Caldimonas brevitalea: one gene and its partner. The protein of the gene in region 1 binds, or shares a complex with, the protein of each later gene. Links are inferred from orthologs where the notes say so. Each region holds a gene or a part of one and is shown on either strand. Other genes may lie near its edges. The genes, in order: trxA and trxB.

Region 1 (10,066 bases):
CGCTCGGTGTGGCGTGCAACGCGTCCCACCAGCTGCCGGCGCCGTCGCGCACCGCCAGTGCGAGGCCGATCAGGTCGTCGTCGCTGGCGCCGAAGATCGGCGAGCGCAGCGCGTGGGCCAGCGACAAGTCGTGCTGTGGTGAGGCCAGCACGTCGAGCAAGGCCACCACGTCGCGCACCTCGAGCGCGTCCATCAGCACCGTGTCTTCGGGCGTCGCGAACGGCACATGGCGCTCGCGCAAGGCCTCGGCCACCAGGCGCAGCTGGGCGCGGCGGCGGCTGAGCACGAAGATGTGGCCCGGCTTCAAGCCCTCGTCGCGGATCAAGCGCCGGATCTGCGCCGCCACCCGGCGCGCCTCTTCCTGCTTCAACAACACCTCGGGCTCGCGCCGCGGTGTCGTCAGGCTGTCGCGCCAGGCCGCCGTCCCGGTCTCCTTGGGCTGCTTCGGGGGGCGTTCGACACGCTCCAGCGCCATCACCTGCCCGGGCTGCGCGCCAGGGTCGACCTCGGTGGTGTGCGCGCGGAAGTCGGCGTAGCGGGCCTCGGCCATCGCGGTGGTGAAAACGCCGTTGAGCGCCTGCAGCACCTGGGGCGCATTGCGCCGGGTGTGGTCGCACGCCAGCACGGCGCCCCCCAGGCCCTCGACCACGAGGTGCTTGGCGGCCTCGAACACACGCGGCTCGGCGCGCCGGAAGCGGTAGATGCTCTGCTTGGGATCGCCGACGATGAACACCCCCGGCGGCCGCTGGCCGCTGCCGCCGCCACCGGCACCAGCGTATGACGACAGCCAGCTCGACAGCGCCTGCCATTGCAGCGGGTTGGTGTCCTGGAATTCGTCGATCAGCACCTGGCGGACCCGCGTGTCGAGCCGCTCCAGCACCCAGCCGGCCAGCTCGGCGTCGCGCAGCAGCCGCAGCGCGCAACGTTCCAGGTCGGCCATGTCGGCCAGGCCGCGGGCCCGTTTGAGGCGCGCGTATTCGGCGAGCAGCACGCGCACCAGCCGCACCAGCCGCGCATGTTCCAGGTGGGCCTCTTGCTGGGCCACGGCGCGCCGGATGTCACGCAGGAACGCCACCGCGTCGTCCAGTTCGGGCGCGTCCAGGTGCTTGCGCAGCTCGCCGTCCTTGGTGAACAGGGCGGCCTCGATCGCGCACAAGGCGGCGAGGTCGTTGCCCAGCTCGAGCGCTTGCTGCAGCGCAGCGCCGCACTTTTGCGGCGTGGCCTTGGGCTGCAAGCCCAAGGCAGCGGCCACGCGCTGCAGCAACGGGCCGACGACCGGCGACCGCAGGGTTAGGGCGGGATGCTCGCGGCCGGCGAAACGCTCGTCCATCTCGCCGGCGCTCGGCACGCAGGCGTGCAAGCTGCCGGCGGTGTCTGCCAGCTCGAACTCGAGGCGCTTGTCGAGCACCCCCAGCAGCCAGGTCTGCGCCTGATGGCGCCCGCGTGTGCGCACCAGGGTCTCGAAATCGGCGCGCAGGTCGGCGTCGCCCGCCACTGCCCCGAGGAACTGCCGCCAGGCGGCCGGCTTCAGCTCGTCGACGTTCTCGACCAGCTCGGCCTGAGGCGCCAGGCCCAGCTCGTCGAGCAGCTGCAGCGGAGCCGCCCGCATCAGCTGCGAGAACCAGGCGTGGAAGGTGCGGATCTCGACCGGCTGCTGGCCCGCCAACAGGCGTTCGTACAGGCTGCCGAGCGCGGGGGCCTGGGCCCGCGCCTGGGCCGGCGCGACACCGCGGTCGATCAAGGCACGCACGCGCTCGGCGTCGCCGCACTCGGCAAACTGCGCGAGCCACGACATCAGCCGGTGGCGCATCTCGGCGGCCGCCTTCTTGGTGAAGGTGATGGCGAGGATTTGCTGCGGTTGCAAACCGTCGAGCAGTCCGCGCAAGATGCGCGACACCAGCATCCAGGTCTTGCCGGCACCCGCGCAGGCCTCGACCACCACGCTCTGCGACGGGTCGCACGCCAAGGCATAGAAGCGCTCACGCGTGACCAGTTCGCCGTTGACGCGGTAGGCGGGCCCGAGTGGCGGGTCGGAGGGGCGGCTGGCCTGGGGCGGGTGGGCCGCAGGGGTTTCAACCGGACCGGTCATGCCTGCGCTCCCGTGCCGGACGGCGCTGGGTCCGGCGTTTCCGCCCAGTGGGCCTTGCGACACAGGCCGCGCGCGTCACAGTGTTCGCACAGCGCGCCTTCGCCCAGTGCCGGCAAGGCGGCGCCGGCGGACAGCCGGTCGACATCGTCGGCCAGACCTTGCAGCAGCGTCTGCGCAGTCGCTTCGACGTCGGCATGCTCGATCGACTCGATCTCGCGCCCTTCCATCGCCAGGTACAAGGCGCGCAACGGATGCTGGTGGCCCGGCGCGCCCTGGGCTTGACGCAGCAAGCCGGCATAGAAGGCCAGTTGCGTGTCTTCGAGCGGCTCGCGCTGACGGCGCTTGAGCGCCTCGACGTTGCCGGTCTTGTAGTCGAGGATCAGGGTCGCCGGGCCCTGCTCGCCGCGGACCTGGTCGACCCGGTCCAGCGTGCCGTAGAGCCGGGTCTGCGGCCGCTGCGGCAAGGCCGATTGCAATGGGACTTCACTGCGCAGCACGTGGCCGCCGTTGCGCTCGTGGTTCATCAGCCAATCGATGTATTGCTGCGCCACCCGGCCGAAGCGCAAGGCATAAGGGAGGAAGGCCGCCTCGTCCAGCCCCAGCACCAGCTGCTGTTCGGCCCCGATGCGCAGCAAACGCTGCAGTTCCTGGTCGGCGTCGAGCGGCGCCTCTTCGTGCTGCTGATGGAAGTGCTGCAGCACGGTGTGCAGCCAGGTGCCGTAGTCGCGCCGCTCGACCTCGTCGTCGAGCTCGGGCGTTTCGCGCAGGCCGAGCATGTGCAACGCGAAGAAGCGGTAGGGGCAGTCGCGCAGCGCCTCATAGCTGGTGGCACTGAAGCGTTCGGGCACCAGCGCCGGCGCGCGCGGCGCGCTGGGCCGGGTCGGTGCCGGCTTCACCAGCAGCATCGGGCGCGGGTCTTCCGGGCGCGCCTCGAGCAGGGCCGCGCGGCGGCGTTCGAGCAGCAGCCGCTCGACCAGCACGCTGGCCCCGAGCGGCTCGCCGTCGTGCGAGAGGCGCCACAGCAGGCTGACGCTGGGCTGGCGCACCAGGTGCGCAAAGGCGATGGTCTGCCCCTGCTGGGCGGCCGCGCGCGTCGGCAAGGCGAGCGCCGCCCGCTCGCGCTCGCTGAGCCACAGCGATGCAGGCACCGGGCCGAGGCGTTGTTCGTCACAGCCGGGCATCACGGCCGCGGCGAACGGCCGCAACATCGCACGCGCCAGTGGCGTGATGACGACCTCGGCGTCTTCGGCTGCGGGCGGCATGAAGGCGCCCGCCTCGAGCAGGCTGTCGACCCAGGCGGTGTAGTCGGCGAGGTCCATCGACGTGACGGCCGCTTGCCGTTCGAAAGCCGATTCGGCCGCGAGGCCGTCTCCTGCCACGTCGAGCCGCAAGGCTTCGAGCACCTCGCGTCCGGCGTCGTCCTCGGCCAGCGTCGTCCAGGCGCCGCAGGCCTGCAGGGCCGCTTGCAGCCGGGCGTTCCAGTCCGCCAGGCGGACGCGCCGCGGTTCCGCGCCGAGCTGGGCACGCAAGGCCACGACGCGTTGCCAAAGGGCCAGGGCTGGCGCTGGCAGACGCGCCTCGACGACCTCGCTCAACAGCGCCCATCGATGGCGGCGCACCGCTTGTTCGAGCCCGGCCTCGGCACCGGCCGGCAGCTCACCGTCCCACGCCGTGAAGGTCGACTTGAGCCAGTCCAGCAGGTCGTCGGTGCTGGCGCGATAACGTGCCAGCGCGAGCAGCCCGGCGACACACGCACCGGCCCGCGTGGTGGACAGCCGCCAGCCCGTCTCGTCGCGCAAGGCGACTCCGCGGCGTTCCAGCAGGGCCCGCAGCCGGCGCACCAGCACCCGGTCTTGCGCAATCACCGCCACCGGCGCCTGGCCGGCCGACAGATGCGTCAACACCTGGGCGGCCGCCACCTGCGCCTCCTGCTCGAAGTCGGCGCACTGCAGGATCTGCACATCGGGGGCGGCCGCGGCGAAAGGTGCTTGTGCGTCGGGGTCGGTTTCGATGCTCAGCTGCGGCGCGTCGGCCTGCGCCAGCAGGGACAGCGCCAACGGCTCGGGTTCGCCGGCCTTGACCAGCACCCAGCCGCCAGCCCGCACGTCGAACAGCGCGTCCGCCGGGCCGACGTCCTGCAGCGCGGCCCATTCGAGCGCGACACGCGCCAGCGCGGCCTCGGTCGCCGCCGGCCCCAACGGCGGCGGCAGCGCCTCGCGCGCTTGATCCCAGTAGGCCGGACGGCGCGCCGGCATCAGCGCATGCGCCGCGTGCAGCATCTGGTGCGCCATCTCGACCACGCCGCGCACCCAGTGCTCGAACAGGGCCGGATCGGCGCGGCGCACCGGCTGAGCCCAGCTCAGCTCGCCCAGCAAGCGCGCCGCCGCGAGCCGGTCAGCGGCCACATCGCCGCTGGGCCCCTCGGGCGCCTGAGGACGCGCCGGCAGTGCGTCGCGCAGCGTCTGGGTGGTTTCGAAGCGGGGCATCCAGCCGGCGCCAGCCAGGCGTGCCCAGGCGTTGCGCGCGAGCGGCAGGTGCTGCGCAAACGGCAGCAACACCAGCAATTCCCGCTGCGGCACGGCATGCGCTTGCGCGAAGGCGCGAACCCGCTGGACGATGGCAGGCCAGGGATCGGTGCAGGACGCACCCAGGGACCAGTTTTCTCGCACCGACATGCCGACTGCTCTCGAGTACCTGTGAGAAAAAGGATATCCCTGCGATAGAAAGACTTCAGACCACCCCCGCAGGCCCCGGGAGGGTTTGTGTCAGAATCATTGTGCCTTTGTCGGAGCATGGCTTCGACCCATCCGAGGACCGAATAATGAGCAGCGAGCTGATCAAACACATCTCCGACGCGTCGTTTGACGCCGACGTCCTGCAGGCCGACAAGCCGGTGCTGGTGGACTACTGGGCCGAATGGTGCGGCCCTTGCAAGATGATCGCCCCCATCCTGGACGAAGTGGCCAAGGATTATGACGGCCGGCTCGCGATCGCCAAGATGAACGTCGACGAAAACCGCGAAGTGCCGTCCAAATTCGGCATCCGCGGCATTCCGACCCTGATGTTGTTCAAGGGCGGCCAGCTCGCCGCCACCAAGGTCGGCGCTTTGTCGAAAGCGCAGTTGACGGCCTTCCTCGACGGTCATCTATAATTTCTGCCAATGCATCGGGAGTCGCGGCCACAAGCCCGGTTCCCGGTAGCACAAGTTTCGCCACTACGCACCTCGTTCGCCGCGTAGTTTCGGCCCCCAACTCCAGCGTCTTCAGACTCGCGCTCGTCGCAGTCCTGCGCCAGTTCTCGCGGCATCCGTCCGGTCGGGCTGCGAGCGCCGCCGAAGTCCATCCAGACGTCGCCGTTGGCAGTGCGGCGTCAACGACAAGGGTATTCACCCATGCAACTATCCGAACTCAAAGTCCTTCACGTCTCGGAACTCATCAAGATGGCCGAGTCGCTGGAGATCGAGAACACCAGCCGCATGCGCAAGCAGGAGCTGATGTTCGCGATCATGAAGCGGCGCGCCAAGCAGGGCGAGCAGATCTTCGGCGACGGCGTGCTCGAGGTCTTGCCGGACGGTTTTGGCTTCCTGCGCTCTCCCGAGACGAGCTATCTGGCCAGCACCGACGACATTTATCTGTCGCCCAGCCAGATCCGGCGCTTCAACCTCCACACCGGTGACGCCATCGAAGGCGAAGTCCGCGTGCCCAAGGACGGCGAGCGCTATTTTGCGCTGGTGAAGGTCGACCGCGTGAACGGTCTGACGCCCGAGGAGAACAAGCACAAGATCATGTTCGAGAACTTGACGCCGCTGTTCCCGAAGGAGCAGTTCAAGCTCGAACGCGAGATCAAGTCCGAAGAGAACATCACCGGCCGTATCGTCGACCTGATCGCACCGATCGGCAAAGGCCAGCGGGCTTTGCTGGTGGCGCCGCCCAAGAGCGGCAAGACCGTGATGATGCAGCACCTCGCGCACGCCATCATCGCCAACCACCCCGATGTCTACCTGATCGTGCTGCTCGTCGACGAGCGGCCCGAGGAAGTGACCGAAATGCAGCGCACCGTGCGCGGCGAGGTCATCAGCTCGACCTTCGACGAGCCGGCGGCGCGCCACGTGCAAGTCGCCGAGATGGTGATCGAGCGTGCCAAGCGCCTGGTCGAGTTGAAGAAGGACGTGGTGATCCTGCTCGATTCGATCACCCGTCTGGCGCGTGCGTACAACAACGTGCTGCCCTCGTCGGGCAAGGTGTTGACCGGCGGTGTCGACGCCAACGCGCTGCAGCGGCCCAAACGCTTCTTCGGCGCGGCCCGCAACATCGAGGAAGGCGGCTCGCTGACCATCATCGGCACCGCGCTGGTCGACACCGGCAGCCGCATGGACGAGGTGATCTACGAAGAGTTCAAGGGCACCGGCAACTGCGAGATCCACATGGACCGTCGCATGGCCGAGAAGCGCGTCTACCCGTCCATCCTGCTGAACAAGTCGGGCACGCGTCGCGAAGAGCTGCTGCTCAAGCCCGAGATCCTGCAAAAGACCTGGATCCTGCGCAAGCTGCTCTACCCGATGGACGAGATCGAGGCGATGGAGTTCATCCTCGACAAGATGAAGTCGACGAAGACCAATCTGGACTTCTTCGACATGATGCGCCGCGGCGGCTGAAACGCCGGGGGCATCGAGCGGAAAAGGCCGGGCGACCGGCCTTTTCTGTTTTCCGCTTTACAGGGCGCGATTTCCGCGGCCTGCCGGCGCGGCGGAATCTCGGGTCGGCACCCGGCGGGTCCGCCCCGCTGCCCGCCCCTTTACAACGCCGCCGCTGGCGAGCCTCCCCGAGGGGAGTGTGCAGTCCTTGCGCTCCCCGGGCTCCTGGGCCCTGGATAAGTTGTTGATCTCCATGGCATAATCCGCGGTTTTCCGCTTCCGGAAAGTGCCTCGAAAGGGTCGAGGTGGCTCCCGGCGCATAGGATCAGCGAAAGAGAGCGATCGCATGAAAGAAGGCATCCACCCCAACTACCGCGAAGTGTGCTTCGTGGATCTGTCCAACGGCTTCAAGTTCGTGACCCGTTCTTGCGCTCAGACCAAAGAAACCGTCAAGATGGATGACGGTCGCGAGCTGCCGCTGTTCAAGCTGGAAACCACCAGCGAGTCGCACCCCTTCTACACCGGCACGCAAAAGAGCGTGGACTCGCTCGGCGGCCGCGTCGAGAAGTTCCGCAACAAGTTTGCGCGCGTGGGCATCAAGAAGTAAGCAGCGTCGTATCGTCTGCAAGAGGGCAGCCAGGGTAACCGGCTGCCCTTTTTGTTTGCGGCGTGCCCAAGCCCCGGGCGTCGCCCGCCCGGCGTACGCGCCAATTTGCTGCATCATCCCGGCTTTGCGACTGCCGACCGCCCTGCACCCCCCTTCACGTGAATCACCCTAGCCCCGCCATCGTCACGCAACGCGCCGCGCAACGCCTGCCGCGCCTGCCGCTGCTGTTGCTCTGCGCCGCCTATGTGCTGCCCGGACTGTTCGGACGTGACCCCTGGCGCAGCGCCGACGTGACCGCGTTCGGCTTCATGCACAGCCTCGCCACGGGCCGCAGCGACCTGTGGCATCCGCTGGTCGGCGGTTTGCCGCCCGAAGGCGGGCTGCTGCCGTATTGGCTGGGCGCCGGCTTCATCCGGCTGTTCGCCGACGTGCTCGACCCGGCGCTGGCCGCGCGCATTCCCTTCGCCCTGCTGCTGGTCGGCGTGCTGCTGTTGACCTGGTACACCTGCTACCACCTGGCCCGCACGCAGGCAGCCCAGCCGGTGTCGTTCGCGTTCGGCGGCGAAGCCACCCCGGTGGACTATGCGCGAGCGATTGCCGACGGTGCCGTGCTCGCGCTGCTCGCGACGCTCGGGCTGCTGCAACTGGGCCACGAAACCACGCCCGAGCTGCTGCAGCTCAGCGGCGTCACGTTGTTCATCTACGCGCTGGCCGCCAGCGGCGTCCGCAGCCTCAAGCCCCGGGTGGCGGTGCTGACGGCGCTGCCGTTGATGGCCGGCAGCGGCGCGCCCAACATCGCGGTGTTTCTCGGGCTGGTGGGCCTGTCGGTGTGCTGGATGTCGCACGATGCGCAAACGCGCCGTTTCGTCACCTGGGTGGCCGCAGCCCTGCTGCTGGCAGCGCTGACCGCCACCACCTTCGATGCCTGGGCCTGGAAGGCCGACCCGCGGCCCCAGCTGCGCCAGGTGTTGCGCCTGCTGGCCTGGTTTACCTGGCCCGCCTGGCCGCTGGTGGCGTGGACCTTGTGGGTGTGGCGGCGCCATTGGCTCAAGCGGCATATCGCCGTGCCACTGTTCACCGCACTGATCGCGCTGGTGGCCTGTGTCGTGATGAACGGCTCGGACCGTGCCTTGATGCTGGCCCTGCCGTCGCTGGCGGTGCTGGCCGGCTTTTCGCTGCCGACCCTGCGCCGTGGGGTGGCGTCGGCGATCGACTGGTTTTCGGTCTTCTTCTTCAGTTTCTGCGCGCTGACGATCTGGGTCATCTATTTGTCGATGCACACCAACGTGCCGGCCAAACCCGCGGCGAATATCGCCCGCCTCGCGCCCGGCTTCGAGCCCCTGTTTTCGGTGCCGGCGCTGGTGTTCGCGGTGGCCGGTACGCTGGCATGGCTGTGGCTGGTGCGCTGGCGTGCCGGCCGCAATCGCGAAGAGCTGTGGCGCAGCCTGGTGCTGCCGGCCAGCGGCGTCGCGCTGGGCTGGCTGCTGCTGATGACGCTGTGGTTGCCGGCACTCGACTACGGCCGCAGCGAACGGCCTCTGGTGCAACGGCTGAGCCGCTACCTGCCCTACGGCGTGTGCCTCGAGGCGCACGGCCTGCCGCGCAGCGAGATGGCGGCGCTCGAGGTGCACGGCGGGTTTCAGGTCTATGCGAGCCATGCGCTGTATCCGCCACGCTGTGACTATCTGCTGGTGCGGGGCGGCCGCAGTGCACCCGAGCCGGGCGGCTGGACGCTGCTCGGGCGTGCCCAGCGGCCAACCGACCGGAGCGACTTCACCTACGTCTTCCGCCGCCACGGCGCGGACGAGGACTGATGCCGGCGCTGCGTCGCATCGCCCGTGACGCCGCCACCATCCTGGTGGGCCAGCTGGCGACCATCGGTTTCGGCGTGGCCGACACCATCATGGCGGGCCGCCACGCCAGCGTCGACCTGGCGGCCTTGTCGATCGGCGCGGCGATCTACATCAGCGTCTATGTGGGCGCGAGCGGCGTGGTGCAGGCCCTGATTCCGGTGGTGGGCCACCACCGCGGCGCGCAGCAGGACCAGGAGGTCGGAGAGGCCTTCCGCCAGACCGTCTACCTCGCCTTGCTACTCGGCTTGCCAGGGCTGCTGCTGATGCGCTCGCCCGACGTGGTGCTGGCCCTCACCGGCGCGCCTCCGGACGTGGCGGCCCGGGTGCGCGACTATCTCGGCTGGCTGGCCTTCGGCATGCCGCTGGCCTTGCTGTTTCGCTGCTACACCAGTCTCAACCAGGGCATCTCCAAGCCGCTGCTGGTCACGGCGCTGCAACTCGGGGCGCTGGCGCTCAAGCTGCCCCTGAACGCCTGGCTGATCTTCGGCGGGGCCGGCCTGCCGGCGCTGGGCATCGAAGGTTGCGGCATCGCGACGCTGCTGATCAATGCCGCGTTGGTGCTGGTGGGCGCCACGATGTTGTGGCGGCACCCGATCTACCGACCGTTTTCCCTCTGGACCGGCTGGCATGGACCGCGCTGGTCGGTCCAGAAAGAACTGCTGCGGCTCGGGCTGCCTGCGGGCGCCAGCTACTTCGTCGAAGTCACCGCCTTCACGCTGATGGCGCTGTTCATCGCCCGCTTCGGCACCAACGCCCTGGGCGGGCACCAGATCGTGGCCAACCTGGCCAGCGTGATGTACATGCTGCCGCTGTCGATCGCGATCGCCACCGGTGCACAGGTGTCGCAGTTGCGCGGCGCGGGCGAGGTCGCCGCGGCACGCCGG
Region 2 (5,421 bases), 920 kb from region 1 along the record:
GTGCCGCGCTGGGCTGGCAGCGAGTCGGGAGCAGGCGACAAGGAAGGGCCGGTCGGGCCCTGCCCATCCTGGCACCGCGCACGGGCTCCCGCTCCCGCTCATGGACCCCGTCAGGCTGAGGCCGGACCGCGGGCCCACAAACAAAAAACCCGCCGGGCCGAAGCCGGGCGGGTTGAGCCAACAAGGGCAGCGACAGCCGAATTACTTCAGCTTCACTTCCTTGTAGGCGACGTGCTTGCGAGCCTTGGGATCGAACTTCATGATCTCCATCTTCTCGGGCGTCGTCTTCTTGTTCTTGGTGGTCGTGTAGAAGTGACCCGTGCCTGCGGTCGACTCCAGCTTGATCTTTTCGCGAGCGGTCTTGGCCATGGTGTTTGCTCCTTAAGCGGCGGCGGCGATCAGAGCTCGCCCTTGGCACGCAGGTCGGCGACGACCTGGTCGATGCCGACCTTGTCGATCAGGCGCAGCGCGGCGTTGCTCACGCGCAGGCGCACCCAGCGGTTTTCGCTCTCGACCCAGAAGCGGCGGTACTGCAGGTTCGGCAGGAAGCGGCGCTTCGTTTTGTTGTTGGCGTGGGACACATTGTTGCCCACCATCGGGCGCTTGCCCGTAACTTGACAGACGCGTGCCATGACGCTTCTCCGTTTCAATCTCGGTTCAGATTTGACGCCTAGAGCAGGCGGCCCGGGTGTAAAACACGGGACCGAGCCGCTTGGTGGACGCCCTTCGAAGGCTTCGCGTGCTGCATTCGTTTTTTGGCATCAGGCAGGCCACGTGGAAGGACTCGGCAGGGGCTCGAAGAGGGCTTGCGCGCCTCTTGCGGGGGCTGCTGTCGTGCTGTAGCCCCACCCTTTACACTCATCCTTCACCGCGCACCTGCCAACCCGCCCACCGCTTGCGCGGAACGATTGAGGCAAAGCCAGTATCGGCAAAGACGGCGATTATAGCGGGAAAACCGCCGCTCCCGCCAGTCAGGCCCCGAGGCCGCGCCAGCGGCCGCCGCTGGCGGCCGGCGCACGCCTCAAACCTGGCCGCCTTGCTCCAGGAAACGCTGGGCGTCGAGCGCGGCCATGCAGCCCGTCCCGGCGCTGGTGATGGCCTGGCGGTAGACATGATCCTGCACGTCGCCCGCCGCGAACACGCCGGGCACGCTGGTCATCGTCGCGAAGCCGTTCAGGCCGGTGCGGGTCAGGATGTAGCCGTCCTTCATCTCGATCTGGCCCTTGAAGATGTCGGTGTTGGGCTGGTGGCCGATGGCGATGAAACAACCCTTGAGCGCAATGTCTTCGGTGCTGTTGTCGTTGACGTTGCGCACCCGCACGCCGGTCACGCCAGAGGCGTCGCCCAGCACCTCGTCGAGCACCGAGTGCAGCTTCAGCTCGATCTTGCCGGCTTGCACCTTCTCGGCCACCTTGTCGATCAGGATGGCCTCGGCGCGGAATTTGTCGCGCCGGTGGATCAGGGTCACCTTGCGCGCGATGTTGGACAGGTACAGCGCCTCCTCGACCGCGGTGTTGCCGCCGCCGACCACGCAGACGTCCTGGTCGCGGTAGAAAAAGCCGTCACAGGTGGCGCAGCCGCTCACACCGCGACCCATGAAGGCCTCCTCGGAGGGCAGGCCGAGGTATTTGGCCGAGGCGCCGGTCGCGATGATCAGCGTGTCGCAGGTGTATTCGCCGGCGTCACCCTTGAGCCGGAACGGCCGCTGCCCCAGCGAGACCTCGTTGATGTGGTCGAACACGATCTCGGTGTTGAAACGCTCGGCATGCTGCTGGAAGCGCTGCATCAGGTCGGGGCCCATCACGCCGGCCACGTCGGCCGGCCAGTTGTCGACCTCGGTCGTCGTCATCAACTGCCCGCCTTGCGCCATCCCGGTCACCAGCATCGGCTTCAGATTGGCGCGCGCGGCGTAGATGGCGGCGGTGTAGCCGGCGGGGCCGGAACCGAGGATCAGGACTTGGGCGTGTTTGGGCGTCATGCTGCTGCAGGCGCTTGCGCGCCAGTGGTGTCGTTGCTCGGGTGGTACCCCCTGCTGCGAAGCCGCTGCTTCAGGTAGAGTCCCCGCTGTGAGATATCTCACAGCGTGCAGAAAGGCGTGCCACGATTCCCGGCAGATGGGGCCTGAAGGCCCCACCGCAAGCCGCGATTGTAAGAAACGCCGGTGGCCGATGTGCGGAACGGGCTTTGCCCGGGAAGCCGAGACATAACGCAGAAGGTGATCTGTATGGCGATGCTGTCTAACCTGGACCTGATTCGACGCGTACCCTTGTTTTCGATGTTGACCAGTACCCAGGCCGAAGCCGTTGCAGAAGGCGTGGTCAAGCGGCGCTACCGGCGCGGCGAAATCATCGTCGAGCAAGGGCGCAAATCGAATGCCCTGTTCATACTTCTGACGGGCCGCGCGCGGGTCCTGACCGCCGACGCCCGCGGCCGCGAGGTGATCCTCGCGATGCTGCATCCCGGCGACTACGTCGGCGAGATGAGTTTGATCGACAACGAGCCGCACTCGGCCACGGTGCGTGCCGAGGTGCAGACCGACGTGCTGGTGCTCGGCCGCCCCGAGTTCGCCCGCTGCCTGCCGGAGAATTCCAGCCTGTCCTACGCCATCATGCGCGGCCTGGTGTCGCGCTTGCGTGCGGCCGACCGGCAGATCGAATCGCTGGCGCTGCTCGACGTCTACGGCCGCGTGGCCCGCACGCTGCTCGACATGGCCGAGGAAAGCAATGGCTCGCTGCTGATCCGCAACAAGGTCTCGCGCCAGGACCTGGCCAAGATCGTCGGCGCCTCGCGCGAGATGGTCAGCCGGGTCATGAAAGACCTCGAAGAGCGGCAGTACGTCGAGACCCAGCCGGACGGCTCGGTGGTGATCAAAGAACGTCTGCAGGTCGGCTGAAGCCGCCTGAGCCCTCGAGCCCACCCCCGGGCTGCAGCCCGGCCGCCACGAATGGTGCCGAGTTGTAGCCGAATGTGGTGTGGACGCCACGCGGTTGATTCACAATCCGCGCATGGCATTTCCTCTTGGCTCTCTCGGGGGTGATCCGGCCCCGGCCCCCACCACCGGCCCCGCCACGGGCTCCAACTCAGGCCGCGGCAGTTCCGCGGCGTACACCCGCGCGCCCAAGGCCACGCCCTCCGCCGCGGCGCCCGTGCCGACGCCCCGGTGGCGTGTCCAGCTCACGGCCTTCCTCGGCGCGCTCGGGCTGGTGCTGTTGCTGCTGGCCATGCTGACGCATTCGAGCGCGGATGCGGCCTGGTCGACCACCGGCGACGGCAGCGGGCTGCACAACGCGGCCGGCGTGCTCGGCGCCTGGGTGTCTGACCTGTTGTTTTTCCTGTTCGGTTTCTCGGCCTGGTGGCTGGTGCTGGTGGCCGCGCGCGCCTGGCTGAGCTCGTTGGCGCGGTTGCTGCGCAGCGACGACGCGCCGGCGGCCGACACCAGTGGCCGTCCGCCGGTCTGGTTGTTCTGGGTCGGCGTGGTCGCCCTGCTGAGCGCGAGCTGCAGCCTGGAATGGACCCGGCTCTACCACCTCGAAGCCTATCTGCCCGGCCACGCCGGAGGCGTGCTCGGCCATGCGCTGGGCGCCGGCAGCATGCGGCTGCTCGGCTTCGCCGGCTCCGGCGTGTGGTGGATCTCGCTGCTGGTCGCCGGTGTCTCGATGGCCCTGCGCTTTTCGTGGGTGCGGGCGGCCGAGCGGCTGGGCGGCTGGATCGACAGCTGGCGCGTCAAGCGCGAAGTGCGTCGCGAGATCAAGGAAGACCTGCGGCTGGGCGAGAAGGCCAGCAAGGAGCGCCAGCAGGTGGTCGAGGTCGAGCGCCACGTGATCGAGGACCACCCGCCCATCCTGATCGAGCCGCCGGTGGTGGAGGTGCCGAAGTCGCAGCGGGTCGTCAAGGAACGGCAGAAGCCCTTGTTCTCGGAACTGACCGACACCAAGCTGCCGCAGGTCGACCTGCTCGACGCGGCGCCCGGCAAGCTCGAGACGGTGACGCCCGAGACGCTCGAAATGACCTCGCGGCTGATCGAGAAGAAGCTGAAGGATTTCGGCGTCGAGGTGCGGGTTGTGGCGGCGTCGCCCGGCCCGGTCATCACCCGCTACGAGATCGAGCCCGCCACTGGCGTGAAGGGCTCGCAGATCGTCAACCTGGCCAAGGACCTGGCCCGGTCGCTGAGCCTGGTTAGCATTCGCGTGGTCGAGACCATCCCCGGCAAGAACCTGATGGCCCTGGAGCTGCCGAACGCCAAGCGGCAGAGCATCCGGCTGGCCGAGATCCTCGGCTCGCAGGTCTACAACGACGCGCAGTCGATGCTGACCATGGGGCTGGGCAAGGACATCGTCGGCCACCCGGTCACGGCCGACCTGGCCCGCATGCCCCATTTGCTGGTCGCGGGTACCACCGGCTCGGGCAAGTCGGTCGGGATCAACGCCATGATTTTGTCGCTGCTGTACAAGGCCGAAGCACGCGACGTGCGGCTGATCCTGATCGACCCGAAGATGCTCGAGATGGCGATGTACGAGGGCATTCCGCACCTGCTCGCCCCGGTCGTCACCGACATGAAGCAGGCCAGCAACGCGCTCAACTGGTGTGTCGGCGAGATGGAGCGCCGCTACAAGCTGATGAGCAAGCTGGGCGTGCGCAACCTGGCCGGCTACAACAAGAAGATCGCCGACGCCCACGAGCGCGGCGAAAAGATCAGCAATCCGTTCAGCCTGACGCCCGAAGAGCCCGAACCGCTCGACCGCCTGCCCTTCGTGGTGGTGGTGATCGACGAGCTGGCCGACCTGATGATGGTGGTCGGCAAGAAGATCGAAGAGCTGATCGCGCGCCTGGCGCAGAAGGCGCGCGCGGCCGGCATCCATTTGATCCTGGCGACGCAGCGGCCGAGCGTGGACGTCATCACCGGCCTGATCAAGGCCAACATCCCGACCCGTATCGCCTTCCAGGTGTCCAGCAAGATCGACTCGCGCACCATCCTCGACCAGATGGGCGCCGAGGCGCTGCTGGGGCAGGGCGACATGCTCTACCTCGCGCCTGGCACGGGGCTGCCAGTGCGTGTCCACGGCGCCTTCGTCAGCGACGAAGAGGTGCACCGCGTGGTCGAATACCTCAAGAGCCAGGGCGAGCCGAACTACATCGAAGGCATCCTCGAAGGCGGGACGCTGGAGGGTGAGGGCGGTGCCGCGGGCGAGGGCGGTGAAGGTGGTGGCGACGGCGAGGCCGACCCGATGTACGACCAGGCCGTCGCGGTGGTGTTGCAGCACAAGCGCGCGTCGATCTCGCTGGTACAGCGCCACCTCCGCATCGGTTACAACCGCGCTGCCCGACTGCTGGAACAAATGGAAAAGTCCGGGCTCGTATCTAGCATGTCCACCAACGGCAACCGGGACATCCTGGCGCCGAATCGAGAAGAATGAAGAAGCC

Evidence for each region.
Region 2: the proteins of trxA (region 1) and trxB are in contact, whole or in part, in a crystal structure (PDB 1F6M), measured with the Escherichia coli proteins. The link is inferred for Caldimonas brevitalea from one-to-one orthologs.

Annotation. Positions count from the first base shown.
Region 1 is NZ_CP011371.1:2,493,284-2,503,349, reverse strand. Bases 3,858-6,575 are described here. They hold trxA (thioredoxin TrxA), read left to right. Parts: upstream 3,858-4,910; coding sequence 4,911-5,240; downstream 5,241-6,575. Other genes in these bases: rho (transcription termination factor Rho), read left to right, coding at 5,481-6,575; AAW51_RS31155 (PD-(D/E)XK nuclease family protein), read right to left, coding at 3,858-4,764. Outside these bases: AAW51_RS11175 (UvrD-helicase domain-containing protein), read right to left, coding at 1-2,089; more of AAW51_RS31155, read right to left, coding at 2,086-3,857; more of rho, read left to right, coding at 6,576-6,743; AAW51_RS11155 (type B 50S ribosomal protein L31), read left to right, coding at 7,069-7,329; AAW51_RS11150 (hypothetical protein), read left to right, coding at 7,488-9,143; AAW51_RS11145 (MATE family efflux transporter), read left to right, coding at 9,143-10,066. UniProt on the Escherichia coli protein: Participates in various redox reactions through the reversible oxidation of its active center dithiol to a disulfide and catalyzes dithiol-disulfide exchange reactions.
Region 2 is NZ_CP011371.1:1,576,018-1,581,438, forward strand. The notes cover bases 1-2,981. They hold trxB (thioredoxin-disulfide reductase), read right to left. Parts: upstream 1,979-2,981; coding sequence 1,022-1,978; downstream 1-1,021. Other genes in these bases: rpmG (50S ribosomal protein L33), read right to left, coding at 202-369; rpmB (50S ribosomal protein L28), read right to left, coding at 399-632; AAW51_RS06875 (Crp/Fnr family transcriptional regulator), read left to right, coding at 2,225-2,893. Outside these bases: AAW51_RS06880 (DNA translocase FtsK), read left to right, coding at 3,006-5,414; outer membrane lipoprotein periplasmic chaperone LolA, read left to right, coding at 5,411-5,421.